DNA from 3 places in the Allobosea sp. RAF48 genome. Region 3 is predicted to be linked to each of the others. Evidence: predicted binding sites of a transcription regulator. Region 3 holds the regulator's gene; each other region holds the start of a gene.
What was found. Region 3 encodes LexA, which represses DNA repair genes until DNA is damaged. Its sites were predicted from a motif close to TGTTCNNNNTGTGTTCNG; they were not measured.

Region 1 (9,436 bases), on a different contig from region 3:
TGCACTCTTCGCCGGCACGCCGGTGAAGCGCACCGGGCGCGACCGCTTCCTGCGCAATGTCCTGATCGCCATCGGCAACAGCGGCCGGGCGGAGCTTGCCGAAAGCACCCTGCCCCATCTCGCCGATCCCTCGCCGCTCGTCCGCGCCATGGCGGTCTGGGCTCTCGGCCGGCTCGCCCCCGAACACGCCAGCAAGCTCGCTGCTGGAGGTCTCGGCGGCGAGAGCGACCTGCAGGTGCGCGCCGAATGGCTCGCGCTCACGCCTCAGACGGAAGACGCTGCATGAACATCCTGATCCTCGGCCTCGGCTATTCGGCCGGCTTCTTCGCGCGCGCCGCACTGGCGCGGGGATGGGAGGTGACCGGCACCGTCCGTTCCGCCGAGAAGGCGGTCCATCTCAGCCGCGAAGGCATCCGCACGCTGGTCTTCGACGGCTTCGCCGTATCGTCGGCGCTCGGCAAGGCGGTGGCGGAAGCCGACGCAGTGCTGGTCTCGGTGCAGCCGTCCGAGGATGGTGACCCGGCGCTCGGCCCGCTGCGCAGCGCGCTCGCTGCGGCGCCTAACTTGCGCTGGATCGGCTATCTCTCGACGATCGGCGTCTATGGCGACCAGGGCGGCGCCTGGATCGACGAGGCCACGCCGCCCGCTCCGACCAACGGCCGCACCCGCCAGCGCGTCGCGATCGAGGAGGCCTGGTTGCAGCTTGGACGCGACAGCGGCAAGCCGGCGCAGATCTTCCGTCTCTCTGGCATCTACGGCCCCGGCCGCAACGCCATCACCAAGTTGCGCGAGGGCAAGGCGAACCGGCTGATCAAACCGGGCCAGGTTTTCAACCGCATCCATGTCGACGACATCGCCGGGGTGCTGATGGCCTCGCTGGCGCAGCCCCGCAACGGCGCGATCTACAACGTCACCGACGACGAGCCGGGGCCGCCGCAGGACGTAATCACCTTTGCGGCCGAACTGACCGGCCTCGAGCCGCCGCCGGAAACCCCGTTCGAACAAGCGCAGCTCTCACCGATGGCGGCGAGCTTCTACGGCGAAAGCAAGCGTGTCTCGAATGCGCTGGTGAAGCGGGAATTAGGCTATGCCTTCCGCTATCCGACCTATCGCGAGGCGCTGCGCGCGCTGGCGGCAGCCGGCGAATAGTTTCCGTCAGGCCGCGCGGCGCGGGGTCTCGCCGCCATAGTAGTCCGTGTAGCGCTTGTCGATGGCCGAGACCGGCAGCACGACGAGCACGTCGGTCGTGCCGAACTGGCGGTCGATCACGGCGCCGGTGCCGAAGCGCGCGCCGATCCGGAGATAGCCCTTGATCAACGGGGGCAACTCCTTGAGCGCGAGCTTGGCGTCGATCAGCTCCGACGGCAGGCGATCCATGCCGACGAAATGCTCGGGATGCGCAGTCGCGGCCCATTCGCCCTGCGAGCGAGCCTGATGGTGCAGGAAGCTCAACGGCAGGGCCAGCGAGTCGGGATCGGTCCCGTCGAAGGAAGCGCAGCCGAACATCGCATCGATGCGGTGATGCTGGAGGTAAGCCCAGATACCCGACCAGAGCAGCTCGACCGTCCGCTTGGTGCGGTAGGGCTTCAGGACGCAAGAGCGGCCGAGTTCGAGGAAGCGCTGACCGGGATGGCGCGCGAGCAGCGGCGCCAGATCGAATTCGCTCTGCGTGTAGAAGCCGCCGAGCCGTTCCGCGGCGCTCTGGCGCATCAGCCGGTAGGTGCCGACGACCTTGGGCTTGATACCGCCGAAGCGGCCGCGCGCCGCATGATCGATGACGAGGAGATGGTCACAGGCCTTGTCGAAGCGGTCGGCGTCGCGGCGGAACATCCGCGACACGACATCGGCCTTGGCCGACATCTCCTGGTAGAACACACGGTAGCGCAGGCGCTGCGCCCGCCAGATCTCGCGCGGGCCGCGCGCCAGCCGAACCTCGAGCGAGCCTAGCCGGCCGAGCGTTCCCGAAAGCGGGGGAGCCTCGCCGGGCTCGGCGCCGAAACGGCGCATCGGAGCGCCCGCGATAAGCATCAGCGGCGCGAACCTGGTGAACGGATTGCCGGCTGAAAATCGGGAGGGCAGCGCGTTCTTGCTGTCAGAAACGTGCAATGCCATTGCGAATCTCGGTCCCTCAGCCGCGTTCGGCCTAGAGGTAGGCTTGCCCGGAGCATCTTACAACTTCGCGACAGAACTGCGTCGATGGGATGACTACCGTCAAGCCGAGAGGCTGCCCGCCGGCGGTTGCGACAGGCGCTCGAGCCAGCGCAGCAATGCCGCGCGCTCCAGCGGCTTGGCGAGGCAGTCGTCCATCCCCGCCGCCAAAGCCGCCTCCTGATCGGCTTCAGCGACATTCGCCGTGACGGCGACGAGCGGCAAGCCGGAGGCGCGCCCGAGCCGGCGCTCGAGCGCGCGGACGGCGCGTGCGCAGTCGAGCCCCGTCATCACCGGCATGCGCACATCGAGAAGGGCGAGCGCCAGCGGCGGAGCAGCGCCGGCAAAGCTCGCCTCGACGCGCTGCAGAGCCTCGCGCCCGTCGCGCGCCCAGAAGGCGATGCAGCCGAAGCGTTCGAGCGTCCGAACGACCAGCAGCGCGTTGATTTCATTGTCCTCGGCCACGAGCACATGGAGGCCCGTTCCGGGCACGTTGCGCGCGGATGCAGCGACATTCGCGATTTCGCCCATCGCCGGCAGCATGTGCGGGAAGTCGGCATCGAGCCGTTCATAGAGCGAGCGCGTCCGCACCGGCTTGATGAGAAAGCCGGAGAAGCCCGCCGTCTGCGGCGCACCGAACTGCCGCCGCTCCAGAGGCGAGAGCAGGATCAGGCAATCTCGGATGCCCGACGCAGCGACCGCTGCCGCAAGATCCTTCGCCGGCATATCGCCGAGCGCGTGGTCGATCAGAACGGCTGTCGGAAGGGTTTCGCCGATCAGCTTCACGCGCGCCGCCTCGACAGTCGTCGCGACAGAGACCGCCGCCCCGGTCACCCGGACCGCTTCCGCCAGAAAGCGCGCCGCGAACGGAACGGGCGAGACCAGCAGGATATGCTGATGCGGCCAATGCGGAATGCCCGGACGCGCAGCATCGGAAGCTGCCGCGAGCGGCAGGGTGACGCGGAAGGTTGCTCCTTCGCCTAGCCGGCTTTCGGCCCTCACTTCGCCGGCCATCAAGCCAACGAGGCGCCGGACGATCGCCAGCCCGAGGCCAGCTCCGGACTGCCGTATGCCGGCACCGTGCTCGACCTGTTCGAATTCGCTGAAGATGTCGTCGAGCCGGTCGGCGGGAATGCCGGGTCCGGTATCGGCGACGGTGATCTCGACATCTGCACCCGACAGACGCAGGCTAAGACCGACACCGCCGGCTTCGGTGAACTTCACCGCATTTCCGACGAGGTTGAGCAGAATCTGCCGCAGGCGGTCGCGGTCGCCGATGAGGCGCGTGGGCAGCTCGGGCGCAATATGGGCGGAGAGCTCGATGCCCTTCGCCTGCGCCCGCGGCGCCATCAGTTCCGCCACCGTCTCGACCAGCTGGACGACGTCGAAGGGCTCCTCGACCAGCTCAAGCTTGCCGGCCTCGACCTTGGCGAAATCCAAGATGTCGTCGACCAGGGCGAGCAAGGCCTCGCCGGAGGTCCGCAGCGCCGCGATGTAGGTTGCCTGCTCCGCGTCGGGGCCGGTATCCGTCAGCAGGTCGGCCATCCCCAGGATGCCGTTGAGCGGCGTGCGGAACTCGTGGCTGACGGTGGCGAGGAAGCGCGATTTCGCCTCGCTCGCGGCTTCGGCCCGGGCGCGGGCCTCGACGAGGGCGTCCTCGCCGGCGATGCGGGCGGAGATGTCGCGCCCGACGCGTTGGATGAGGGCCCTCCCGCCGTTTCCCGGAACCGCCGTCTCCACCCAGGAAATCCAGCGCTCGCCTTCATAGGTCGCCAGGCACTCATCGAAGCTGCGCGCTCCGCCTTCGAGCAGCTGCGCCGGCCGGCTGGCGAGTTGCGGCAATTGCATCTTGCTGCCGACGAGGTCGACCTCGCTCGCGCCGAACAGCGCCCCATAAGCCCGGTTGGCATAGACGATGCGCGCACCGTCCCGCCTGACGATCAGATCTCCCTGGGCCTCGATCAGGCTGCGATAGCGTTCCTCGCTGTCGGCGAGGGTCCAAAGCCGGTCATTGAGATTCTCGGTGTCGCGGAGCAAAGCGGCGACCTGCCGGCGCAGCTGTTCGCGCTGGAACAGGAGCCGAGCGATCAGCACGCATAGCGCGAGCGCTGCGCTTCCGACGATGAGCCATGACCAGAATGACGAAGCCATGCTCCTCGATCTAGCGCTCGTCCCTTGAGAAAGGCGCCTGCGAACTCCGCGGATTCGCCGCTCGGCCTTAAGGGTCGGTTAACCCCGCGGACTTCCAGCCCGTTGTTTTATCGCACTTTCTTCAGCCGAACCGGCGTCCGCTTCGCTCGAAAACGCGCCATGCGATCAGGCCGCCTGAACGAGCTCGCCCCCGCGCGCGCGATAGGACAGCGCCTCCGCCAGATGCAGCCGCCCGACCTTCGCCTCGCCATCGAGATCGGCGAGCGTGCGGGCCACCTTCAGCACGCGATGATAGGCGCGGGCGGTCAAGCGCATCGCCTCCGCAGCATCGCGCAGAAGGGCGAGCCCGGCATTGTCGGGCCGCGCGATCTCTTCCAGCACCGGCGGGGGGCAGGCTGCGTTGGTGGTGACGTGGCCCAGGCCGCGCTGAGGCAGCTCCAGCGCCTCGAAGCGCGCACTCTGGATCTGACGGGCCGCAGCGACCCTTGCGGCGACTGTGGCCGAATCCTCTCCCGTCGAGGGCAGGATCAGGTCGGCAGCCGTGACCGCGGGAAGATCGATCGCGATATCGATCCGGTCGAGCAGCGGACCGGACAAGCGAGTCTGATACTGCGCCATGCAGCGCTCGTTCGGCTGTCGGCGGCAGGCGAAGCCGGGCTCTGTCGCCTTGCCGCAGCGGCACGGGTTCATCGCCGCCACGAGCTGGAATCTGGCGGGATAGGAGACCCGGTGATTGGCGCGGGAGATCAGGACATCGCCGGTCTCCATCGGCTGCCGCAAGGCATCCAGCACCTGAGGCTGGAACTCGGGCAACTCATCGAGGAAGAGCACGCCGTGATGGGCAAGCGAGACCTCCCCCGGCCTGGCATGAAGGCCGCCTCCGACGAGCGCTGCCATCGAAGCCGAATGATGCGGCGCCCGGAACGGGCGGCGATCGGTCAGCGCGCCGTCGGCAAGATGGCCCGCGACCGAGAGCACCATCGAGACCTCGAGCAGTTCGCGCGGCGAAAGCGGCGGCAGAATCGACGGCAGGCGGCTCGCCAGCATCGACTTTCCGGCGCCCGGTGGACCGTTCATGAGGAGATTGTGCCCGCCGGCCGCAGCTATTTCGAGCGCGCGGCGCGCGCTCTCCTGCCCCTTGATATCGACCAGATCGGGCAGAAATCCGCCTTGACGGGCCACTGCCGGCTCGGGCCGCGCCATCACCTGCGTGCCCTTGAAATGGTTGGCGAGCTGGATCAGGGAGCGCGGCGCGAGGATGTCGATATCGGCGGCAGCCCAGGCTGCTTCCGGGCCGGAAGCGGCAGGACAGATCAGACCCTGCCCTCTTGCATAGGCTGCGATCGCTGCCGGCAGGACACCGGCCACCGGAGTGATCGAGCCATCGAGGGCGAGCTCCCCGAGCACGGCATAGCCGGCAAGCGCATCGGCCGGGATCGCGCCGATTGCCGCCATGACGGCGAGCGCGATCGGCAGATCGTAGTGGCTGCCCTCCTTGGGCAGATCGGCTGGCGCCAGATTGACGGTGATGCGCCTGGCCGGCAGGGCAAGCCCCGAGGCGATCAGCGCGGCGCGCACCCGTTCGCGGCTCTCGGCGACGGCCTTGTCAGGCAGCCCGACCAGAATGAAGGCGACGCCGCCGGCCGCGACCTGCACCTGAACATCGACGGCGCGCGCTTCGATCCCCTCGAACGCCACCGTCGCGACCCGCGTCACCATCTCGGCCTCGCCCCATTCCCCATAGGAACGCTAGCGGAGCTTCAGCGGCAGCGCAAGAACATATCAAGAACTTAAGGCGAGACAGGGAGGCGATCGCCTCCCTGCCCGGACAACGCTCAGGCTTCGACGCCCAGGCCGATCTGGCAGGCGACGCCGGTGCCGCCAAGGCCGCAATAACCCGCCGGGTTCTTGGCGAGGTACTGCTGGTGATAGTCCTCGGCGAAGTAAAGCGTCGGCGCCTCGCGGATCTCGGTCGTGATCGGGCCGTAGCCCTTGGCGGCCAGCGCCTTCTGGTAGTCCGCACGCGATCGCTCGGCGGCGGCCTTCTGCTCTGCATCGTAGGTGTAGATCGCGGAGCGGTACTGCGTGCCGATATCGCCGCCCTGGCGCATGCCCTGAGTCGGGTCATGGTTCTCCCAGAAGATCCTGAGCAGATCCTCATAGGAAATCTTGGCGGGATCATAGACCACCAGCACGACCTCGGTGTGCCCGGTCAGGCCGCTGCACGCCTCCTCATAGGTCGGATTCGGCGTGGTGCCGCCGGCATAGCCCACGGCCGTCACCCAGATCCCCTCGCCGCTCTGCCAGAACTTGCGCTCGGCGCCCCAGAAGCAGCCGAGCCCGAACAGCGCCTTGCGCGTGCCTTCCGGATAAGGGCCAGCCAGAGCGCGCCCGTTGACGAAATGGGTTTCAGCGGTGGGAATCGCAGCAGGGCGGCCCGGCAGGGTCTCGGCCGCCGTCGGCATCTCGGTCTTCTTGCGCAAAGAGAACATTCCTCGCTCCGTTCGTTCGAGCTTCGGCGCCTATGTAAGCCTCCGGCGGCCCTTCGCACAGGGGGGCTTCGCGCACACGGGCTTCACCGACGCGTGACGATACCGATCTGCGGCTCCGGCTGCCGCCCCAGCCATAGCAGCGCGAATCCGAGCAGAAGCGCCGCGAGCGCAGTCGGCATCCGCATCACCGACAGCAGCACGGGATCCCAGAGCAAGGGATGGATGTTGCGTTCGACAGCTGGCTGGAGCTGCGCGTAGCGCTCATGGATCAAGGCGGTCAGGGTTTCGCTCAACGCCGTGAAGCGCAGGGCGGAGTTGGCGATGGAACGGGCGCCGTCGATCACGAGCGCTACGAATCCGGCCGCAACGGACAGATATCCCAACAGTCGCAGAAGAAACCTCACCTTGCTCCCCGTCTCAGTTTGCCACTCGCGTATCTGACTGCGGCCCCAGCTCCAAGATGTGCTCATCCCAGGGGCTCAGCGCAACCGGACGCGCAGGTTTTAGGGGATTGTGCAAAACCCTTCATCTCGGGCCTTGAAAGATGCTGGCCCGGCAGTCATAAGCAGCGCGCCGGACAGGTGGCCGAGTGGTTGAAGGCGCACGCCTGGAAAGTGTGTATACGGGAAACCGTATCGCGGGTTCGAATCCCGCCCTGTCCGCCAGCAATTCCCAAAAGATGATTTTTGAGAGCGCTCAACCGCCTCAAGAGCTCGACCGGCTTCGCGAGTGTTTCCGGATGGGATCCAGAAGCTCGTTAGCAAGCCGATGGAGCGACGCAGCCTGACAGCGCGCCAGCCGCTGGAGGTCGGCGCCGCCTGCTTTCGGATCGGCCACTGGAGCCATCAGCCGAGAGTGAGCATGCTCCGGATCTCGGCGTCGCATTGGCCGATATGCTGCAGCAGCGGATCGATATGGGGCACCCTGTCGCCAGCCGCGGCGAAAGGAGCGGCCTCGCGAACCAGCGCATGGAGCCTGCCCGTCACGGCGCCGAGCGGGGCGGCCTTCCGGATATCGACGGCTTGCGCGGCGACGAGCAGCTCGATCGTTGCGATCGAGCGGCACAGGCCCGCCACCTCGGCCGTCTTGCGGGCCGCCAGCCCGGCCATGCCGGCCCGGTCGAGATTGCCGTTGGAATGGCTCGAACTGGCGAGCTCGTGCACGACCGGCGCGGTGGCGAGCCGTGCCTCGGACGTGATCGCCTTGTGGAACTGCGCCAGCCCGTTGAAGCCGGGAAGGCCCACGCCATCCTCCTCGATCAGCCCGACGGTGAGGCCCGACCAGAAGGAATCGACCAGCTTCGCGACACGTTCCGCCGAGCTGGTCATGACCGGGGCGAATCCCAACCGGGCAACGTCGAGCGCCATCGACAGCGAGACCGTGTCGAAATTGGCGACGGAAATGAGCGCCTGCTCCTCGATCGAGACGATCGGGTTGTTCTGGCTCGCCCGCAGCTCGGTTTCGACCTGGCCATAGGCGAACTCCAGGCTATCCGCCGCCGTGCCGTGGAGCAGCGGCAATGAGCGGAAGCTCAGCGGGTCCTGCAGATGACGCGGCCCGCCCTTGGCGAAGAGATAGCTTCCTGCGAGGTAGTGGCGGATCCGCGTGCCATGTCGATTGAGCCCGGCGAAGGGGCGCGACTGCAGCGCGGCTTGCGAGACGATCGACGGGTTGGCGGCGAAGCCCTCCATGCTCAGCGCGGCGATCAGGCTCCAGAGGTCGAGGCTATCGCGCAGATCGGCCATGGCCAGCGCCGCGGTGCCCAAGGCGAGCGCGCTGGAGTTGAGCAACGCGAGGGCTTCGCCGGCCTGCAATTCGAGGTCGCCATAGAGCGCCAGTGCCAGATCGGTGATCGGGGCCATGTCGCTCTGGCCCATCGAGCCCCAGATGTGCACGTCGATCGTGCGATCCTCGTTCAGCGCAGCAGCCAGCCGCTCGGCCAGCAGCGGCCGAACGCCGAGGCGCCCGCCCGCCATCGAATTGAGCAGCACCGCCATCATCGCCCGGACAGCCTCATGCGGGGCGAGAGGCCCGTGTGCGACATTGTGGGTGAGCAGCAGGCGGCGGTTGAACTCGGCGATGCGATCGGGCGCGAGCGGCACGCCGGTCTTGGCGCCGACGCTGGTGGTGACCCCGTAGACCTTTTCGCCGCGCGCCACCGCATTGTCGACGACGGCGCGAGCAGCCTTCATCCACTGAACCGCATCCGCCGTGACCGAGACCTGAGCCTTCCCCCTGGCGATGCGGACGAGCTGGTCGATCGTAAGGTCGAAACCGGTAATATCCACATGGCTCATGGCAGATCCGTCCCCAGCAAGGCTGCCCAGTGTTCGAGGCGTTCGATGCCCCCTTCACCGGGCTCGTTCTTCAGCGTGCGCAAGCACCTCTGACCGATTCCGTGCTTATCGGGAAGCGGGCGGGCGCGGCGGGCAAAGACCTCTGTTTCATGCATTGAAATGCCGCATGCACAGCCCGCCATCGCCCTGGGATCGGCTAGTTTCGCGCCGTCGAAACGGGCGCAGCGCATGGCCATCACCTACGATCTGGTCAAGGAAGTCACCGCCGATCTCTATGATTGGTCGCTGCGCCGGATTCCGGAATCCTCGAAGGCCGCGTTCCGCGAAGCCCTCGCGACGGAAACCGAG
Region 2 (9,436 bases), on a different contig from region 3:
CGCCTCAAGGCCAAATGGTTTGGCCGTGACGCGCTGGATTTCTGGGACCGCAATGCGCCTCTGCCGCAGGTCGAGCAGCGCAGCATTCCCTGGAGTGAGGCGCGCGACACGGTGCTCTCGGCCTATGGCGCTTTCTCGCCGAGGATGGCGGCGATCGCGCAGCGCTTCTTCGATGAGCGCTGGATCGACGCCCCGCCGCGGCCCGGCAAGGCGCCCGGCGCCTTCGCGCATCCCACCGTGCCGTCGGCGCACCCCTATGTGCTGCTCAACTACCAGGGCAAGCCGCGCGACGTGATGACGCTGGCGCATGAGCTGGGCCACGGCGTGCATCAGGTGCTGGCGGCGCCGAACGGGGCGCTGATGGCGCCGACGCCGCTGACGCTGGCCGAGACGGCGAGCGTCTTCGGCGAGATGCTGACGTTCCGCCGGCTGCTCGATTCGACCACCGATCGCAAGCAGCGCAAGGCGATGCTGGCCGCAAAGGTCGAGGACATGATCAACACGGTCGTGCGCCAGATCGCCTTCTACTCCTTCGAGCGCAAGGTCCATCAGGCCCGCCGCGAGGGCGAGCTGACGCCGGAAGCGCTGTGCGAGATCTGGATGAGCGTGCAGGCGGAGAGCCTCGGCCCGGCGATCCGGCTGACGGCGGGATACGAGCCGTATTGGTGCTACATCCCGCACTTCATTCATTCGCCCTTCTACGTCTACGCCTACGCCTTCGGGGACTGCCTGGTGAATTCGCTCTACGGCGTCTACCAGAACGCCGCGGAAGGCTTCCAGGAGCGCTACTTCGCGCTGCTCTCGGCCGGCGGCAGCAAGCCCTATGGCGAACTGCTCGCGCCCTTCGGCCTTGATGCCAAGGACCCCGGCTTCTGGCAGATCGGCCTCAGGATGATCGAGGGCATGATCATCGAGCTTGAAGGCATGGAGTGAGGCGGAACGTCATTCCCGGGCGAAGCGAAGCGCAGACCCGGGAATTTCCCGCAGGAACGGCCGGTCATGAGATGCTCGGGCCCGGCCCGAGCATGACGGCGCGGTTCAGAACTGCACCCTGAGCCCGACCATCGAGACGTTCGCGGTGTAATCGTTGCCCGGCGACGTCGAGTTCAGACGCTCATGGGTGAAGCTGGCGCGGATCGCGAAGGTGCGTGTCAGCCTGTATTCGATCCGCGCGCCGACATTCATCTGGTCCTCGCGCAGGTTCTGTCCCTCATAGTCGGTGCGGGTGAAGCCGGTGAAGCCGGTGACCGTGAGGTTGCGGCGCAGTGCATGTGCGATTTCGAGCGCCACCGTGCGCACCGTCGTGCCCGAGGAGCCGGCGACGGTGGTATCGCCGAGCGTGGCCGAGCCGCGCAGCGTCACCGTCGTGAGCGGCGTCGGCGACCACAGCACCGCCGCATCGCCGACGAAGCCGCGCAGGTTCTTCAGGCGGGGGTCCTCGTAGCTGCGGTTCTGATAGCCGCCTGAGATCTCGCCGGTGAGCTGGCGGCTGATCTCGAAGGTCGAGCCGATGCGGCCGCTCAGGCCGTTCGACGAGCGCATATAGCCGCTCGAATCGATCTTGTCGTCGAATTCGCGCTGGTCGATGTCGCCCTGGATGAACGGCCTGAAGCCCGGCGTGACCTCATAAGCGGCACGCAGGCGCAGGCCGTATTGCGTCTGGTTGCGGTCCTGCTGCGAGAGGATGGCGCCGTTGGTGAGCTGCGCGTTCTCATAGTCGCTGCGATCGACCGAGCCGCGCAGGGTCAGCTGCAGCCGGTTGAAGTCATGGCTGACGCCGGCCGAGCCGCCATATTGCCAGACCAGCGGCCGGCCCTCGACGGCGGAGGTGAGATCGGGCGAGCCGGGGCGCTGCGTATCGAGCCGCAGACGCGATTCCAGCAGGATGCGGGTGTCGCGCGTGGCATCCAGGCGCAGGTCGAGATTGCCTTCGGCATCGGGGCGCGAGGCCTGGCTATCCCTGAAATACTGGAAATAGCCGCCGCGCAGCCGGCCGCTGAGCTGATGCACGTTCCAGTCGGACTGGATGTCGAGATCGCCCTCGTAACGGGCGAAGGGCGAGCCCTTCACGCCGGGCGGGGCAATGCGCTGCGGGTTGGTGTCGTAGCCGATCGAGTTGGTGAAGCCCGGCCGTAGCGTCACCGAGCCGATACGCACCCCCAGCGCGGCATAGGGGTCCTCCTCCGCGGCGGTGCGGCGCCGGGGTGGCGGAGGCGGGAGAGGCGGGGCCGGCTGCGGCAGCGTCGCCACCACGGGCGGGGGAGGGCGGAATTGGCGCTGCGTAACGCCGCGCAGGGCCGGCGCCTGGACAGGCTGGCTGGCGCGGGAAGGCTGGCGCGCCGAGACGGCCGAGCCCTGGTTCCGGGCCGGGGCGGCCGGATCGCGCAGGGCATCGGGGTCGGCGGAGGTCGGTGCGGGCGGCGTCTCCGGCTGGGCCGGCTGCTGCGCGATATAGGCCGGCGTGCCCGTCCTGAGCGCGGTTGCCCGCTGCGCCACGGCCGTCGTCCAGCCGAACGCGAGTCCGGCCAGGGCGGTGCCGGACAGAAGCAGGATCGTCGTGCGACCGGACACGGGGTTCGCCAGGCTCCAGGCAACAGCTCACGCGCCCTGGAGGGGCGCGCATGGTTAACGGAGTTAGAACGAACAGGGTTAAGGACCCGTCAACGAAGCGGCCTGGCCAGGCAGCTTCCGGAAAACTGTCTCACGATTTTCCGACAGGAATCTGCGACAAGACAAAAGGCCCAAGCAGACCATTCGGTGGCTTGCCAAGGAATGTCTGCTTAGCCTCGGCGGTGGCAATCGCGGGCCTCCCCGTGCTACAGCGCCGGCCATGATCGCCGATATCCGCGCCTCCGCCCTTCGCACCGTCGCCACCGAGCGCGCGGGGCTCGACACGCTCCATGACGCGCTCGCCAACGGGCTCGGCCAGCCCTTTGCCGATGCCGTCGCGATGATCCGGGCTGCGACCGGGCGCGTGATCGTCTCGGGCATGGGCAAGTCCGGCCATGTCGGGCGCAAGCTCGCCGCGACCCTGGCCTCCACCGGCACGCCCGCCCATTTCGTCCATCCGGCCGAGGCGAGCCATGGCGACCTCGGCATGGTGCAGCCCGAGGACGTGGTGATTGCGCTGTCATGGTCGGGCGAGACGGCGGAGCTCGCCGCGCTCGTCGGTTACACCCGGCGGTTCCGGGTCGGCCTGATCGCCTTCACGTCGAACCCCGAGAGCACGCTCGGCAAGGAAGCGGACGTCGCGCTGGTCCTGCCCAAGGCGACGGAAGCCTGCCCGAACGGGCTCGCTCCCACCACCTCGACAACGATGCAGATCGCGCTCGGCGACGCGCTGGCGGTGGCGCTGCTGGAAGCGCGCGGCTTCTCGCGGCAGGACTTTTTCGTCTATCACCCCGGCGGCAAGCTCGGCGCCCAGCTCAAGACCGTCGAGAGCATCATGCATCGCGGCGCCGATCTGCCGCTGATCGGGCTCGACACGCTGCTGCCGGACGTCATCGCGATGATCTCGGCGAAGAGCTTCGGCTGCGCCGTCGTGATGGATCTGGACGGCAAGCTCGCCGGCGTCGTTACCGATGGCGATCTGCGCCGCAAGGCGGCGATGGGCGGCGGCTCGCTGCGCGCACGCGATATCATGACCGCCAACCCGCGGCGCATCGGGCTCGATACGCTCGCCGTCGAGGCGCTGGAACTGGTCAACCGCATGCGGATCACCGCGCTGATCGTGGTCGATGAGCAGGAGCGGCCGGTCGGGCTGGTCCACGTCCACGACCTGCTGGCGATGGGTGTGGCGTAGTCCTGACGCGGGGGCTGCGGAGCTTTGTCCTGTCCGCGATTCTCGGGTCCTGCGCTTCGCTCCACCCGGGAATGACGGTGCGGTTCGTTTCGCGCGAAATGCTCTTGCCACGGGCACGCCGCGACTTATCTAAAGCTGTAGAGACTACAGCTTTAGAGGTGACGCCATGGCCGTGACGGACAGGCTCGAACGCGTGATGCCGATCGGCACGTTGGCGGAACGCACCGGGGTCAAGGTCGAGACGATCCGCTATTACGAGCAGGTCGGACTCCTGCCGCCGCCGGAGCGGTCCGAGGGCAATCAGCGCCGCTACGGCCGGCGCCATGCCGAACGGCTCGCCTTCATCAAGCATGCGCGGGATCTCGGCTTCGCCGTCGACAATATCCGCACGCTGCTCAGACTCTCCGATACGCCCGGCATCGCCTGCGACGAGGCGCATGCGATCTCGGTTTCGCACCTTGAAGAGGTGCGGGACAAGATCGCGAAATTGCGTTCGCTGGAGAAGGAGCTGGAGCGGATCGCGACCACCTGTTCGGGGGGCGTCGCCGCCAGCGACTGCGCGATCATCGAGGCGCTGGCCGATCATGGGCAGTGTAGCCACGCGCGCCATTGAAGCGGGGCAGCGGGCGAAAATGTCGATTGCCCCTCGTTTCAGGGGCGGAAGGACTTAAATAGGAATCGTGCCGAGCGGCCTTTCGCGCCGCCGCCACGACGGTTCTGCAGGAGGGCGCGCTATGCCGGGATGGCCCATGCCGAAGGGAGGACAGCCCCGAAAGGGGAACAAATCCCGATTCTGCCGGAGTCCGCGATTCGGCCTCGCTTCGTTCCAGAGTCGTTCTCGCCAGGCTCGTTCCTGATTCCTGTCCACGCTCCCGCCCGCATGGGCGGGCGAGATGATCGGCTCCGTCGCCTTGCTTCCGTTTCGTTCGCTGCCGCCCGCCGCCCGCGCCCATGGTGTGACGGCGGTGCTCGGCCCCACCAATACCGGCAAGACCCATCTCGCCATCGAGCGCATGGTCGCTCACCCGACGGGAATGATCGGCCTGCCGCTGCGATTGCTGGCGCGCGAGGTCTACCAGCGCGTGGTCGACAAGGTCGGCCCCGAGGCTGTCGCCCTCGTCACCGGTGAGGAGAAGATCAAGCCGGAGCGGCCGCGCTTCTGGGTCTGCACGGTCGAGGCGATGCCGCGCGACCTCGCGGTCGATTTTGTCGCGATCGACGAAGTCCAGCTCGCTTCCGACCTCGACCGCGGTCATGTCTTCACCGATCGGCTGCTCAACCGCCGCGGCCGGGCCGAGACCATGCTGATCGGCGCGGGCACGGTGCGCCCGCTGATCGAGCAGCTCATCCCCGGCGTCAACGTCGTCTCGCGCCCGCGCCTGTCCAGCCTGACCTTCGCCGGCGACCGCAAGATCACCCGGCTGCCGCCGCGCTCGGCCATCGTCGCCTTCTCGGTCGAGGAGGTCTACGCCATCGCCGAGCTGATTCGCCGGCAGAAGGGCGGGGCGGCCGTCGTGCTCGGCGCGCTCAGCCCACGCACCCGCAACGCGCAGGTCGAGATCTACCAGTCCGGCGACGTCGATTATCTCGTCGCCACCGACGCGATCGGTATGGGGCTCAACCTCGACGTCAATCACATCGCCTTCGCGGCGGACAGAAAGTTCGACGGGCATCACTACCGCAAGCTCAATCCGGCCGAATTCGGCCAGATCGCCGGTCGCGCCGGGCGGCATCTGCGCGACGGCACCTTCGGCACCAGCGGGCGCTGCCCGCCCTTCGACGCGGAACTGGTCGAGGCGATCGAGAATCATCGCTTCGAGCCGGTGCGCCAGATGCAGTGGCGCAATTCCGACCTGGACCTGCGCTCGATCGCCGGCCTCACCGGCACGCTCAACATCCAGCCCTCGGAACCCGGCCTGACCAGGGCGCTGATCGCCGAGGACATGACGACGCTGGAGGTGCTGGCGAGGGACCCGGATGTCGCGTCGCTGGCGCATGGGCGTGCTGCGGTCGAGCGGCTCTGGGAGGTCTGCGGCCTCCCCGATTATCGCAAGATATCGCCGATGCAGCACGCCGATCTCGCGACGACGCTGTATCTCAGGCTGATGCGCCATGGCCGGCTCGATGCCGACTGGTATGCGGTGCAACTCGCCTCGCTCGACCGCACCGATGGCGAGATCGATACGCTCTCCGCCAGGATCGCGCAGGTGAGGACTTGGACCTATGTTGCCAATCGTCCTGACTGGTTGCCTGATCCAGAGCATTGGCAGGGGATGGCTCGTCTTGTAGAGGACAAGCTGTCGGACGCTCTGCACGAGCGTCTCGCTAGCCGATTTGTCGATCGGCGCACCAGCGTGCTGATGCGCCGCTTGCGGGAGAATGCGATGTTGGAGGCTGAGGTCACCGCGACGGGCGACGTGCTCGTTGAGGGCCAGCACGTGGGAATGCTGCAGGGCTTCCGCTTCACAGCGGACCCGAAAGCGGGTGGGGCCGAGGTCAAGGCTCTGAACCTGGCGGCGATGAAGGCGCTCGGCGCCGAGATCGAATCGCGAGCGGCGCGCGTCGTGCTGGCAGGCGACGATGCCTTCGTGCTGTCGCATGACGGGCTGGTGCGCTGGACCGGCGAGCCGGTGGCGCGCCTGGTTGCCGGCGAGAAGGTGCTGGAGCCGCGCCTGCGCCTGCTGGTTGAGGAGCATCTGTCCGGTCCTGCGCGTGAGCAGGTCGAAGGCCGGCTCAGTCTCTGGCTGAAGAATCACATCACCCGCCTGCTCGGCGCGATCCAGATTCTCGAGGCGGCCGAGAGCGTCACCGGCATTGCGCGCGGCATCGCCTATCAGACGGCCGAGTCGCTCGGCGTGCTCGAGCGCTCCAAGGTCGGCGAGGAGATGAAGGCGCTGGACCAGGAGGGCCGTGCCGCGCTGCGCCAGCTCGGCATTCGGTTCGGTGCCTTCCACATCTACATGCCGGCGCTGCTGAAGCCGGCGCCGCGTGCGCTTGCCGCCCAGCTCTGGGCGCTGAAGCATGGCGGGCCGGAGACGGCCGGGCTCGACGACATCGCCCATCTGGCCGCGTCGGGCCGGACCTCCTTCCCGGTCGACAAGGCCGTGCCGAAGGGGCTGTATCGCGCGGCGGGCTACCGCGTCTGCGGCGAGCGGGCCGTGCGCGTCGACATTCTGGAACGCCTCGCCGATCTCATTCGCCCGGCGATCGCCTATCGTCCGGGCGTCACGCAGGGCACCCCGCCCGCCGGCGCTGCCGATCAGGACGGCTTCGTCGCCACTGGCGCGATGACCTCGCTCGTCGGCTGCGCGGGCGAGGATTTCGCCTCGATCCTGCGCTCGCTCGGCTATGTCTCGGTGAAGCGCCCGGGTCCGGCGATCACCGTGCCGCTGGCGCCGCCGCCGGCCGCGACCGAGCCGGCACAGCCCGTTGTCGCTGCTGAAGCTCCCTCCGAAACCACATCCGCCGCGGGCGAGACTGCGGAGGTTCCCGCAGAGGCCGAGGGCACGAGCGAGCCTGCCGCGGCGCTGAACGAGGATGCGCTGGCGGAGGGCGAGGCCCCCGCCGTCGAAGCGCCGGCTGTCGAGACGGCCGATACGCCGGTCCTGACCGAGACCGAGCTGGAGCAGGTGCAGGAGCCGGTCCCGGCCGATGCGCTCGCGGTCCTCCCGGTGGCGGCCGAAGCCGTCGAGGCGGGGGCTGCCGAGGTTCTCGCGATCGATGCTCCCGCGGCCGAAGTTTCCGTGGCCGAAGCCGCGCCTGCCGAGCCCGAACTCGTCGAGGTCTGGCGGCCGCATCGCCATCAGGGCGGGCGCCGGCCCGAGCATGCCCAGCGCGGGCGCCGCGACGGCGACCAGCACCGCGGCGAACGGCCGCAGCGCGAAGGCCGTCCGGAGGGTCAGCGTCGGGATCAGCGCCCCGGCCAGCAGCGGCCGGCTGCCGCACGCGCCGAGGGCGAGGGGGCGCAGGCCCAGCGCCAGGAGCGTCCCCGCCGCGAGGATCAGCGTCCGCGTCGCGATGACCAGCCGCCGCGGCAGGGGCGTCCCGAGGGCGGTCGTGGCCCGCGGCCGGACTTCAAGCGCGAAGGCCGCCCTGGCGGTCCGCGGCGCGAGGAACGCGGCAATGAGCGCTTCCAGCAGCCGCCGCGTCCGCGTCCCGCCAATCGCGAGCCGGACCCGGATTCGCCCTTCGCGAAGCTGGCCGCACTTAAGGCACAGCTCGAAGGCAGCAAGAACTGACGGGATCGGGGAGGCGCTGACCGCTTGCAGGAGCATCGCCAACGCCTCGACAAATGGCTCTGGTTCGCGCGCTTCGCGCGGACGCGGCCTTCCGCTGTGCGTCTGGTGGAGGACGGCCATGTCCGAATCGAGGGGCGGCGTGCCGAGAATCCGGCGCAGGGCATTCGGGTCGGTGCGGTGCTGACACTCGCGCTGCCGCACGCCACCATGGTCGTGAGGGTTCTGGGCTTCGCCGAGCGGCGCGGCCCTTTCGAGACCGCGCGGCAGCTCTATGAGCGGCTCGACGGCGGCAGCGGCGATGCGCCGCTTGCGGAGGCGGACGGCGAGGACTAAATCCGCGCCCTGCCATCGGCGGGCGCCGAAATCGGGCTGGGGATGGAAATCGTCTCCGCGGCGCCTTCGAAATGAAAAAACGTTCTGCCGAAGATCACCAAAACAGCCTTGAAACCTGCGTCGGGCAAGGGTTTATGGGGTTGTTTAGAAGCGTTGGAAGGGCCGACCCATGACCTATGTGGTCACCGAGAACTGCATCAAGTGCAAGTACATGGATTGCGTCGAGGTCTGCCCGGTCGACTGCTTCTATGAAGGAGAGAACATGCTCGTCATCCATCCGGACGAGTGCATCGACTGCGGCGTCTGCGAGCCGGAATGCCCGGCCGAGGCGATCAAGCCCGACACCGAGCCTGGCCTCGAAAGCTGGCTGCAGCTCAATGGGAAATACGCGTCGAGCTGGCCCAACATCACCCAGAAGAAGGAGGCGCCGGCGGACGCAAAGGAGTTCGACGGCGTGCCTGGAAAGCTCGAGATGTTCTCCGCGGAACCAGGCGAAGGCGACTGATTTAGACCCTCTCGCGCCCCCCGCGCTGCGTTAACCACGGCTTTGCCATGCCCTCACGGGAGAACGCCTCTCGGCGTTTACCTTTGATTCGGCGTGTTTTTTGTGCTACAAGCTAGCCCTAGTCGAATTGGTTCCGCATGCCCCTGCGAGATTCCCACAAATGGGGTGCCCCCAAAAGATCGGACGACATGATGACCGGCCTTCGTGCCGGATTTTAATTGTCGTTCTTATCCAGGGTGAAATGAAACGATCGACTAAGGGAGCGTGAAGCGGTGCCTTTCCAGCGTCGCGTCAGGCGGAAAGTCTCCGGCCAGCCGGACGGAGACAGATCATCTCGTGCTCGCGTTGAGCGGGCCGGTCAGGAGTCGTAACGGCATGTCCACTGCGAAGAAAGCTGTTGTGCGCCAGGGTTTCAAGACGGGCGAGTACGTCGTCTATCCGTCCCATGGCGTCGGCCAGATCACGGCGATCGAGGAACAGGAAGTCGCAGGCTTCAAACTCGAACTGTTCGTGGTCAGCTTCGCCAAGGACAAGATGACGTTGCGAGTCCCCACCGCG
Region 3 (9,436 bases):
AAGGGCACGACCAGCGTGATCGGACGGGACGGGTAAGCGGCCTGGGCCTGCGCCTGCGTGCCGGCGAGGCTCGCGGCTCCGGCGCCGATCAGGAAGGCGCGGCGGTCGAGAAGATGGTTTTCGGTCATGCACGGATCTCCGTTGGAAGACGCGACTCTACCCAGACGCGCTCGCCGATCACCCGCATGCCTTTGATCAATCTTCCGAAACAATAAGGGCGCGGTGGAAACCACCGCGCCCTTGCTGGCGTTCGTGCTGCGCCGGGATCAGCGACGGCCGATCGGCGTGTAATCGCGCTGCGGCGCGCCGGTATAGAGCTGGCGCGGGCGGCCGATCTTCTGGGACGGATCTTCGATCATCTCCTTCCACTGCGCGATCCAGCCGACGGTGCGGGCGACGGCGAAGAGCACAGTGAACATCGAGGTCGGGAAGCCCATCGCCTTCAGCGTGATGCCCGAATAGAAGTCGATGTTCGGATAGAGCTTCTTCTCGATGAAGTACTCGTCGTGCAGCGCGATGCGCTCCAGCTCGATGGCGACGTCCAGAAGCGGGTCGTCCTTGATGCCGAGCTCGTTCAGCACCTCATGCGTGGTCTTCTGCATGATCTTGGCGCGCGGGTCGTAGTTCTTGTAAACCCGGTGGCCGAAGCCCATCAGGCGGAACGGATCGTTCTTGTCCTTGGCCTTGGCGATGTATTTCGGGATGTTGTCGACGGTCCCGATTTCCTCGAGCATCTTGAGCGCCGCCTCATTGGCGCCGCCATGGGCGGGCCCCCACAGGCAGGCCGTGCCGGCCGCGATGCAGGCGAAGGGGTTGGCGCCCGAGGATCCGGCGAGGCGCACGGTCGAGGTCGAGGCGTTCTGCTCGTGGTCGGCGTGCAGGATGAAGATGCGGTCGAGCGCGCGCGACAGCACCGGATTGACCTTGTACTCCTCGGCCGGGACCGCAAAGCACATGCGCAGGAAGTTCGAGGTGTAGTCCAGCGAGTTCAGCGGATACACGAAGGGCTGGCCAACGGTGTACTTGAACGCCATCGCCGCCAGCGTCGGCACCTTCGCGATCATACGCATCGAGGCGATCATGCGCTGATGCGGGTCTGAGATGTCGGTGGAGTCGTGATAGAAGGCCGACATCGCGCCGATCGAGCCGACCATGACGGCCATCGGATGGGCATCGCGGCGGAAGCCCTGGAAGAAGCGGGCCATCTGCTCATGCACCATGGTGTGGCGCGTGACGCGGTAGTCGAAATCCGCCTTCTGCGCGGCGGTCGGCAGTTCCCCGTAGAGCAGCAGATAGCAGGTCTCGAGGAAGTCGCCGTGCTCGGCGAGTTGCTCGATCGGGTAGCCGCGATAGAGCAGCACGCCCTGGTCGCCGTCGATATAGGTGATCTGCGACTCGCAGCTCGCCGTCGAGGTGAAGCCGGGGTCGTAGGTGAACATGCCCGTCTGGGCGTAGAGCTTGCCGATGTCGATGACGGCAGGGCCGACCGACCCTTGCTTGATCGCCATGTCGACGGTCTTGTCGCCGACCTGGAGCTGGCTCGTGTTTCCGCTCATCGATACCGATCCTTTCAAGGCTCGCTGCTGTTCAGCACCTGTTTCGCCTATCCGCCGGCGCTTCCGCGCCAGCCTTTTCCCATCCGAGGCCCGCGATGTGACGGGATGATGTCGGAAGGGGATGTGGAAGGAGACCCATGTGGCTGATATACAAGCAATATTCGTGCTCCGCCACGGTGTGGCCGCGCAACGCACTTGCGCGTCACTAGACCATTTGCCCAGTGCATTCAACCAAGCCGAAAGGCGATTGGAACCGCGCCTGGATCATATCTGCGCGAGCAGCGAGCACGCCGCCACCGCGAGGCGGCGTGCGCAAGCTTGAAAGCTGAAAGAGGGGCACCGCCCGGCAGCGGCGATGCCCCATTTACGACAGCTCAGGCTTGGTCGGCGAGCCGCGCCAGCGTCTCGTCGCGACCGAGCACGGCCATCACGTCGAAGAGCCCGGGCGACATGGCGCGGCCGGTCAGCGCGGCGCGCAGCGGCTGCGCCGCCTGGCCGAGCTTGATGCCGCTCTCCTCGACATAGGCGCGCACGGCCGCCTCCAGCGGCGCAGGAGCCCAATCGCTGACCACGGCGAGTTTCTCGGCGATCTTCGGCAGGCGCTGCCGCGCGGCTTCGTCGAGCAGGCTCTTGGCCTTGTCGTCGAGCTGCAGCGGGCGCTGGGCATAGAGATAGAAGGCGCTGTCGAGCAGCTCGACCAGCGTCTTGGCGCGCTCCTTGAGGCCGGGCATGGCTGCGAGGAACTTCGCTTCCAGCTCCGGCGACAGCGTCTGGCCGATACCGCGCGCCGGGCCGATCTCCGGCAGGATGACCTTGAGCGCATCGAGGAGCTCGCGGTCGCTCGACTGGCGCATGTAGAGCCCGTTGAGGTTCTCGAGCTTGGCGTAGTCGAAGCGCGCCGGCGAGCGGCCGATCGATGAGAGGTTGAAGGCGTCGATCATTTCCTGCGTGGAGAAGACCTCCTGGTCGCCATGGCTCCAGCCCAGCCGCACCAGATAGTTGCGCAGGGCCGCCGGCAGGTAGCCCATCGAGCGATAGGCATCGATGCCGAGCGCGCCGTGGCGCTTCGAGAGCTTGGCGCCGTCCGGCCCGTGGATCAGCGGGATATGCGACATGCTCGGCACATCCCAGCCGAGCGCGTCGTAGATCTGGGTCTGGCGGGCGGCGTTGGTGAGATGGTCGTCGCCGCGGATGACATGGGTCACGCCCATGTCGTGGTCGTCGACCACGACGGCGAGCATATAGGTCGGCGTGCCGTCCGAGCGCAGCAGCACGAGGTCGTCGAGATTCTCGTTCTGCCAGACGACCCGGCCCTGCACCTCGTCGTTCACCACCGTCTCGCCGGTCTGGGGTGCCTTGAGGCGGATGACGGGCTTGACGCCGTCCGGCGCAGTCGACGGGTCGCGGTCGCGCCAGCGGCCGTCATAGCGCAGCGGCTTGCCCTCGGCGCGGGCCTTTTCGCGCATCTCCTCGAGCTCGGCCGGGCTGGCGTAGCAGTAATAGGCCCTGCCGGCGGCGAGCATCTGCTCGGCCACCTCGCGGTGCCGCGCCGCGCGCTGGAACTGATAAACGGTCTGCCCGTCCCAATCGAGGCCGAGCCATTCCAGCCCGTCGAGGATCGCTGCGATAGCGGCATCGGTCGAGCGTTCGCGGTCGGTGTCTTCGATGCGCAGCAGCATCTTGCCGCCTTGGCGGCGGGCATAGAGCCAGTTGAACAGCGCCGTGCGAGCTCCGCCGATATGCAGGAATCCGGTGGGCGAGGGCGCAAAGCGCGTGACGACGGCATTGCTCATGGAAGGCAACTCCGACCGGGCGGCGGGAGCCGCCCGGGGCAAGACAGGGAAATGGCGCAGGTCATGACATGACAACCGGCGCGCGCCCTGTAACATGGCTTGGCCGGAAAGGTTAAGCGGTCAAATCGCAGCGCCGGCGAGGAGGGGCGGAGAATGCAGCCGGGGCCGCCGGGGCAGGACAAGCCGCGCGGCGCGCGAGCCGAGGCCTTGCCTCTGCGCCTGCTGCCAAGCTGGCTGACCTCCGTTCGCTTCGAAGTCTGGCTGCAAGACTGGCAGGCCCGGTTCGGTCAGGCGCTCGAACTCGAGGCCGAGCGCCGCCGTCCGTTCCTGTGGCTGCCCGTGGCGATGGGCGCCGGCATCCTGTTCTATTTCGCGGCCGACCGTGAGCCGGTTTTATGGGCGCCTCTGGCTGGCTTCGCGCTCAGTGCGATCTTCGCGTTCGTGCTGCGAACCCGTCGGCTAGCCTCGATGGCCTCCCTGGCGGTGGCCGCCGCCTTCGCGGGTTTTGCCGCCGGTGCCTGGCGTACGGCGGATGTCGCGGCGCCGATGCTGGAGCGTCAACGAATCGGCAAGGTGACGGGTTTCGTCGAGAGCGTCGAGGCACGCGACAGCGGCGCCCGTATCGTCCTGCTGGTAACGGAATTCGCCGGGATGCCGGCAGCCGAGCGCCCAAGGCGCGTGCGCGTCAATATCCGCGCCGCTTCCGTGGCGCCGGGCGATCATGTCGTCGCGACGGCGCGGCTGCTGCCTCCGCCCGGGCCGGCCCGGGCCGGCGGCTATGATTTCGGTCGCGATGCCTTCTTCCGGGGCATTGGCGCAGTCGGCAGCATCGCGGGCAAGATTGCCCTGGCGCCACCGCCGCATCCGATGCCGACGCGTCTTGCCGTCGATGTCGCCATCGACAGGGCGCGCAATGCCTTGACCCAACGCATCGCGGAAGGCGGTGGCGGACAGGGCGGGGCAGTCGCCGCCGCCCTCGTTACGGGAAAGCGCGGGCTGATCACCGAGGCGACGAACAACGACCTGCGCGCCGCCGGCATCTACCACATCGTTTCGATCTCCGGCCTGCACATGGTCCTCGCCGCCGGGACGATCTTCTGGCTGGTGCGCGCCCTGCTGGCGCTCTCCCAGACCGCCGCGCTGCGCTGGCCGATCAAGAAGATCGCAGCGGCCGCAGCGATGTTCGGCGCGACCGCCTACTGCATCTTCTCGGGCAGCGATGTCGCGACCGAGCGCTCGCTGATCATGACGCTGGTGATGCTCGGCGCGATCCTTGTCGATCGTGCGGCGCTGAGCATGCGCAATCTCGCGCTTGCGGCCATGATCGTGCTCCTGCGCGAGCCGGAGGCCTTGCTCGGGCCGAGCTTCCAGATGTCCTTCGGAGCCGTCGCGGCATTGATCGCCTTTGCCGAACGCTGGGAGAGCCGAAAGCGCTCCCAGCCGCCGCCGACCTTGCCGTGGCCGCTTGGGCCGGTCTGGGCCGCGGCACTCGGCATCGTCGTCACCACGTTGCTGGCAACGGCCGCGACAGCGCCCTTCGGCGCCTATCATTTTCAGACCTTCAATCCCTTCGGCCTGCTCGGCAATGCGATGGCGCTGCCCTTCGTCTCGCTCTTCGTCATGCCGGCGGCCGTCTTCGGCGTGCTGGCTTACCCCTTCGGACTGGACTGGCCCGCCTGGGCGCTGATGGGGCTGGCTTCCGATGTCGTGCTCAAGGTGGCGCACTGGGTCGCAAGCATCGACCATTCCACGGTGATGATCGCAGCCTTCGGGCCGGCGGTGCTGACCTGCTTCGTGCTGGCGCTGCTGTGGCTGACGCTCTGGACCACGCCCTGGCGCTGGCTGGCGGCGCTGCCGCTCCTGCTCGGCGTGGCCATCGCCGGCAAGCCGGAGCGGCCGGAAATCCTGATCGAACGCGACGGTTCGGGGCTGGCGGTGCGGGGCCCGGATGGCCGCCTCGCGATTGCGGGCAAGCCGAGCCGTTTCGTGCTGCAGCAATGGCTCGCTGCTGATGGCGATCGCCGTTCGCCGGACGATCCGACGCTGCGGGCCGGCATTAGCTGCGATGCGCTCGGCTGCGTCGCACGGACGCCGGATCAGCGCACCGTCTCCTACACGCGCGACAGGTTGGGGCTTATCGAGGACTGCATGCGAGCTGACCTCGTCGTCACGGCCATCCCCTGGAGCGGAACCTGCAAGGCACGGCTGATCGAGCGAATGGCGTTATCGCGCGACGGCGCGACTTCGCTCTATCGAACAGGATCGGGGTGGAGCAGCCATGTCTCGGAGCAGAACGCTGCCGACCGCCCCTGGAGCCGCCGCCGTGAACAGCGCCCTGCGCAAGCCTCGACAGCGCCTCCGAGTGTGACACCGGCTTCCGCCGACGGCGAAGCCGAGGTCGAGCGCCTTCAGTAGCGCCGCATCAGATTGACGAGGCGGCCCTGGATCTTGACCCGGTCCGGCCCGAGCACGCGCGTCTCATAGGCGGGGTTGGCGGCTTCGAGCGCGATCGAGGAGCCGCGCTTGCGCAGTCGCTTGAGCGTCGCTTCCTCGTCATCGATCAGCGCCACGACGATGTCGCCGGTATTGGCCGAATCCTGCTTGCGGATGATGACGGTGTCGCCGTCGAGGATGCCGGCTTCGACCATCGAGTCACCACGCACTTCCAGCGCGTAATGCTCGCCGGAGCCGAGCATGTCGGGCGGCAGCGAGACGGTGTGGCTACGGTTCTGGATCGCCGAGATCGGCGTGCCGGCGGCGATGCGGCCCATGACCGGGATCGCGATGGAGGAGCGGCTGTCCTCATCGGCCGCAGGGCGTGGCTTGGTGAGATTCGGCTGCGAGCCGAGGCCGCCCTGGACGACCGCAGGGTTGAAACGCTGCCGCTGCTGCGGGGCGCCGAGCCCGTCGGGCATCTTGATGATCTCGAGCGCACGCGCCCGGTTGGGCAGGCGACGGATGAATCCGCGCTCCTCCAGCGCCATGATCAGCCGGTGAATGCCCGACTTGGAGCGCAGATCGAGCGCATCCTTCATCTCGTCGAAGGAGGGCGGCACCCCGCTCTCACGCAAGCGTTCCTGGATGAAGCGCAGGAGTTCGTGTTGCTTGCGTGTCAGCATGATCCCCGCCGGCCTTCTCGAAGGCTAGATTCGAAACAAAGCAGGAACACCATACGCGTTCCACTTGTGTTCCGCAAGCGGGCTCCGGCATCGAAGCGAACAGTGGAATCCACTTTTCGGGCAGATCCGATGCGATAACCCTATACAGATCGCTACGATCGCGTCCGACAGGATGAGCGGTGATCTAGCGCAGCGGCAGGATGCGGCAGATGTCGCCTTTTTTTGCCGGCGCGGCATGGGCAGGCCGGATCGTCAATGCCTGCGCCCGTGCCAGCGTGCCGAGCATCGAGGAATCCTGCCGGTCGAAGGGCGTCGCCACCCAGCCATCCGGCCTCAGTGCGAGCTCCGAGCGCAGATAGTCCTCGCGCTCGTCATTGGCCGGCATGTCACGGCCGAGGCGGGCGGGGATGCTGCGGTCGCGGTCGGCCTCCCCAATGCCGAGCAGAGCCTCGATCAGCGGCAGGACGAAGAGATGGCCGCAGACGATCGAGGAGACCGGGTTTCCGGGCAAGCCGACCACGACCATGCGGCCGAGTCGGCCGGTCATCATCGGTTTGCCCGGCCGCATCGCGATCTTCCAGAAGCCGAGCGACATGCCGGCCCGCGTCAGCGCCTCCTGCACGAGGTCATGCGCGCCGACCGAGGCCCCGCCGAGTGTGATGAGGACGTCGGCGTCGGCGTCCCGCGCCTGGCCGATCTTGGCCGCGAGGTCGGCGTGGTCGTCGCGGGCGATGCCGAGATCGAGAACGGCACCGCCGGCCTTCTCGACCAGTGCAGCGAGCGAGAAGGAGTTCGAGGCGACGATCTGGTCGCGCCCGACCGGCTCGCCCGGAGCCACCAACTCGTCGCCAGTGGCAAGGATCGCGACGCGCGGCTTGCGCCGGACGGGCAAGGTCGGATGTCCCATCGCGGCGGCAAGGCCCAGCGCAGCGCTGTCGAGCACGCGTCCGGCCGGCAGCAGGACGTTGCCCTCGCGGAAATCCAGCCCGGCTGCGCGCAGGAACTTGCCCCTGGCAGGCGGCACCCGCACGCGGATCGCCGGGCTGTCGACGCCGTCGGCATCCTCCTGCATCAGGACGGTATCGGCGCCCTCCGGCATTGGCGCGCCCGTGAAGATGCGCACGGCCTGCCCCGGCCCGACCGAGCCCTCGAAGGCCCGGCCAGCGGCGGATTCGCCGATCACCGCGAGCGAGATGCCCGCCGCCATGTCGTCGCCGCGCACGGCATAGCCGTCCATGGCGGAATTGGCGAAGGGCGGCTGGGTCCGGAGCGCCTTGACCTCACCGGCAAGCACCCGCCAGGCGCATTGCGCGAGCGGCAGGGTTTCGGCCCCGGTCGGCCCTGGAATGCTGTCGAGCAGCGCCTTGCGCGCGACGGGGACCGGGGTGAGCGCCATCAGAGCAGGATGCCGAACCGCAGGTCCGCGGCAGCGAATAGTTGGGACCGGTTTTCGGATGACATCATGCTCGACTTCCTTCCTGCGAAGCCTTTGCGTCGTAGTCGCCGGACTGGCCGCCGGATTTGTGTATGAGCCGGATGTTCTCGATCCGCATCGCCCTGTCGACCGCCTTGACCATGTCGTAGACGGTCAGGCAGGCGACCGAGACGGCCGTGAGCGCCTCCATCTCGACGCCGGTCTGGCCTTTCATCTTCACTTCGGCGCGCACGCGCACGCCCGGCAATGCCTCGTCGATCGTGAGATCGACCCCGATCTTGCTGAGCAGCAGGGGGTGGCAGAGCGGGATCAGCTCATGTGTGCGCTTGGCGGCCATGATTCCGGCGAGGCGCGCCGTGCCGAGCACGTCGCCCTTCTTGGCGTTGCCGTCGCGCACGATCGCGATCGTCCCCGGCGCCATCACGACGCTCCCTTCGGCGACGGCGAAGCGGGTCGTCTCGGCCTTGTCGCTGACATCGACCATATGCGCCTGGCCCTGGGCGTCGAGATGGCTGAGCCGGCTCACGCCGCGCTCTCTTGCGCCGTGCCGGTCAGCAGCGCCCGCGTCGCGGCCGTGACATCCGCCTGCCGCATCAGGCTCTCGCCGACGAGGAAGCTGTTGACGCCGGCCTTGTGGAGGCGGGCGATGTCGGCATGGGCGAAGATGCCGCTCTCGCCGATGACGATGCGGTCGGAGGGGACGCGCGGCGCGAGCCGCTCGGTCACCGCGAGATCGACGTGGAAGCTGCGCAGATCGCGGTTGTTGATGCCGAGCAGCCGGCTCTCGAGCTTGAGCGCCCGGTCGAGCTCGGCGTCGTCATGAACCTCGACGAGCACGTCCATGCCGAGTTCGCGCGCGGTTTCGTTGAGCGCCCTGGCGGTGTCGTCGTCGACACCAGCCATGATGATCAGGATGCAGTCGGCGCCCCAGCTGCGGGCTTCGTAGACCTGATAGGGCTCGTAGAGGAAATCCTTGCGCAGCGCCGGCAGGCCGGAGGCCTCGCGCGCCTGCGTCAGGAATTCCGGCTGACCCTGGAAGGAGGGCCCATCGGTCAGCACGGAGAGGCAGGCCGCGCCGCCGGCGGCATAGGCACGGGCGAGCGAAGGCGGGTCGAAATCGGCGCGGATCAGCCCCTTGGACGGGCTCGCCTTCTTGATCTCGGCGATCAGGGCCGGCTTGCCGTCCGCGAGCTTGGCGGCGAGAGCATCGGCGAATCCGCGCGGCTTGCCGGCGGCACGGGCGCGGCGTTCGATCTCGGCCAGCGGCACGGCGGCCTTGGCGGCCGCGATCTCCTGGCGCTTGTAGGCTTCGATCTTGGCGAGGATGTCGGTCATGCCGCCCTCACGCGTTCGAGGCTTTGATGAGGGCGTCCAGCGTCGCCTTGGCCTTGCCAGAGTCGAGGACGGACGTCGCCTGGGCGAAGCCGTCCTTCAGGTTCGCAGCCTTGCCGGCGACGAGCAGTGCTGCCGCGGCATTGAAGGCGGCGATGTCGCGGAAGCCGGTCCTCTCGCCGGCGAGCACGGCGTTCAGCG

Region 1: the regulator LexA is predicted to act here: its motif matches at 6,073-6,090, upstream of AB4Z10_RS24585 (YifB family Mg chelatase-like AAA ATPase).
Region 2: the regulator LexA is predicted to act here: its motif matches at 4,625-4,642, upstream of AB4Z10_RS20775 (helicase-related protein).

What each region holds. Positions count from the first base shown of each region.
Region 1 is NZ_JBFRDZ010000016.1:14,533-23,968, forward strand. It holds gene queG (tRNA epoxyqueuosine(34) reductase QueG) at 1-286, shown strand, start outside; gene AB4Z10_RS24570 (SDR family oxidoreductase) at 283-1,149, shown strand; gene olsB (l-ornithine N(alpha)-acyltransferase) at 1,156-2,028, opposite strand; gene AB4Z10_RS24580 (hybrid sensor histidine kinase/response regulator) at 2,212-4,299, opposite strand; gene AB4Z10_RS24585 (YifB family Mg chelatase-like AAA ATPase) at 4,465-6,018, opposite strand; gene msrA (peptide-methionine (S)-S-oxide reductase MsrA) at 6,135-6,791, opposite strand; gene AB4Z10_RS24595 (hypothetical protein) at 6,875-7,135, opposite strand; tRNA gene AB4Z10_RS24600 (tRNA-Ser) at 7,367-7,456, shown strand; gene AB4Z10_RS24605 (aromatic amino acid lyase) at 7,637-9,088, opposite strand; gene AB4Z10_RS24610 (fumarate hydratase) at 9,317-9,436, shown strand, end outside.
Region 2 is NZ_JBFRDZ010000012.1:165,592-175,027, forward strand. It holds gene AB4Z10_RS20755 (M3 family oligoendopeptidase) at 1-933, shown strand, start outside; gene AB4Z10_RS20760 (outer membrane beta-barrel protein) at 1,039-2,571, opposite strand; gene AB4Z10_RS20765 (KpsF/GutQ family sugar-phosphate isomerase) at 2,831-3,802, shown strand; gene AB4Z10_RS20770 (MerR family transcriptional regulator) at 3,996-4,415, shown strand; gene AB4Z10_RS20775 (helicase-related protein) at 4,696-8,040, shown strand; gene AB4Z10_RS20780 (RNA-binding S4 domain-containing protein) at 8,065-8,373, shown strand; gene fdxA (ferredoxin FdxA) at 8,543-8,878, shown strand; gene AB4Z10_RS20790 (CarD family transcriptional regulator) at 9,254-9,436, shown strand, end outside.
Region 3 is NZ_JBFRDZ010000005.1:137,007-146,442, reverse strand. It holds gene AB4Z10_RS11570 (Bug family tripartite tricarboxylate transporter substrate binding protein) at 1-128, opposite strand, end outside; gene gltA (citrate synthase) at 267-1,556, opposite strand; gene gltX (glutamate--tRNA ligase) at 1,931-3,349, opposite strand; gene AB4Z10_RS11555 (ComEC/Rec2 family competence protein) at 3,503-5,764, shown strand; gene lexA (transcriptional repressor LexA) at 5,758-6,468, opposite strand; gene AB4Z10_RS11545 (molybdopterin molybdotransferase MoeA) at 6,653-7,864, opposite strand; gene moaC (cyclic pyranopterin monophosphate synthase MoaC) at 7,929-8,429, opposite strand; gene trpC (indole-3-glycerol phosphate synthase TrpC) at 8,426-9,238, opposite strand; gene trpD (anthranilate phosphoribosyltransferase) at 9,246-9,436, opposite strand, start outside.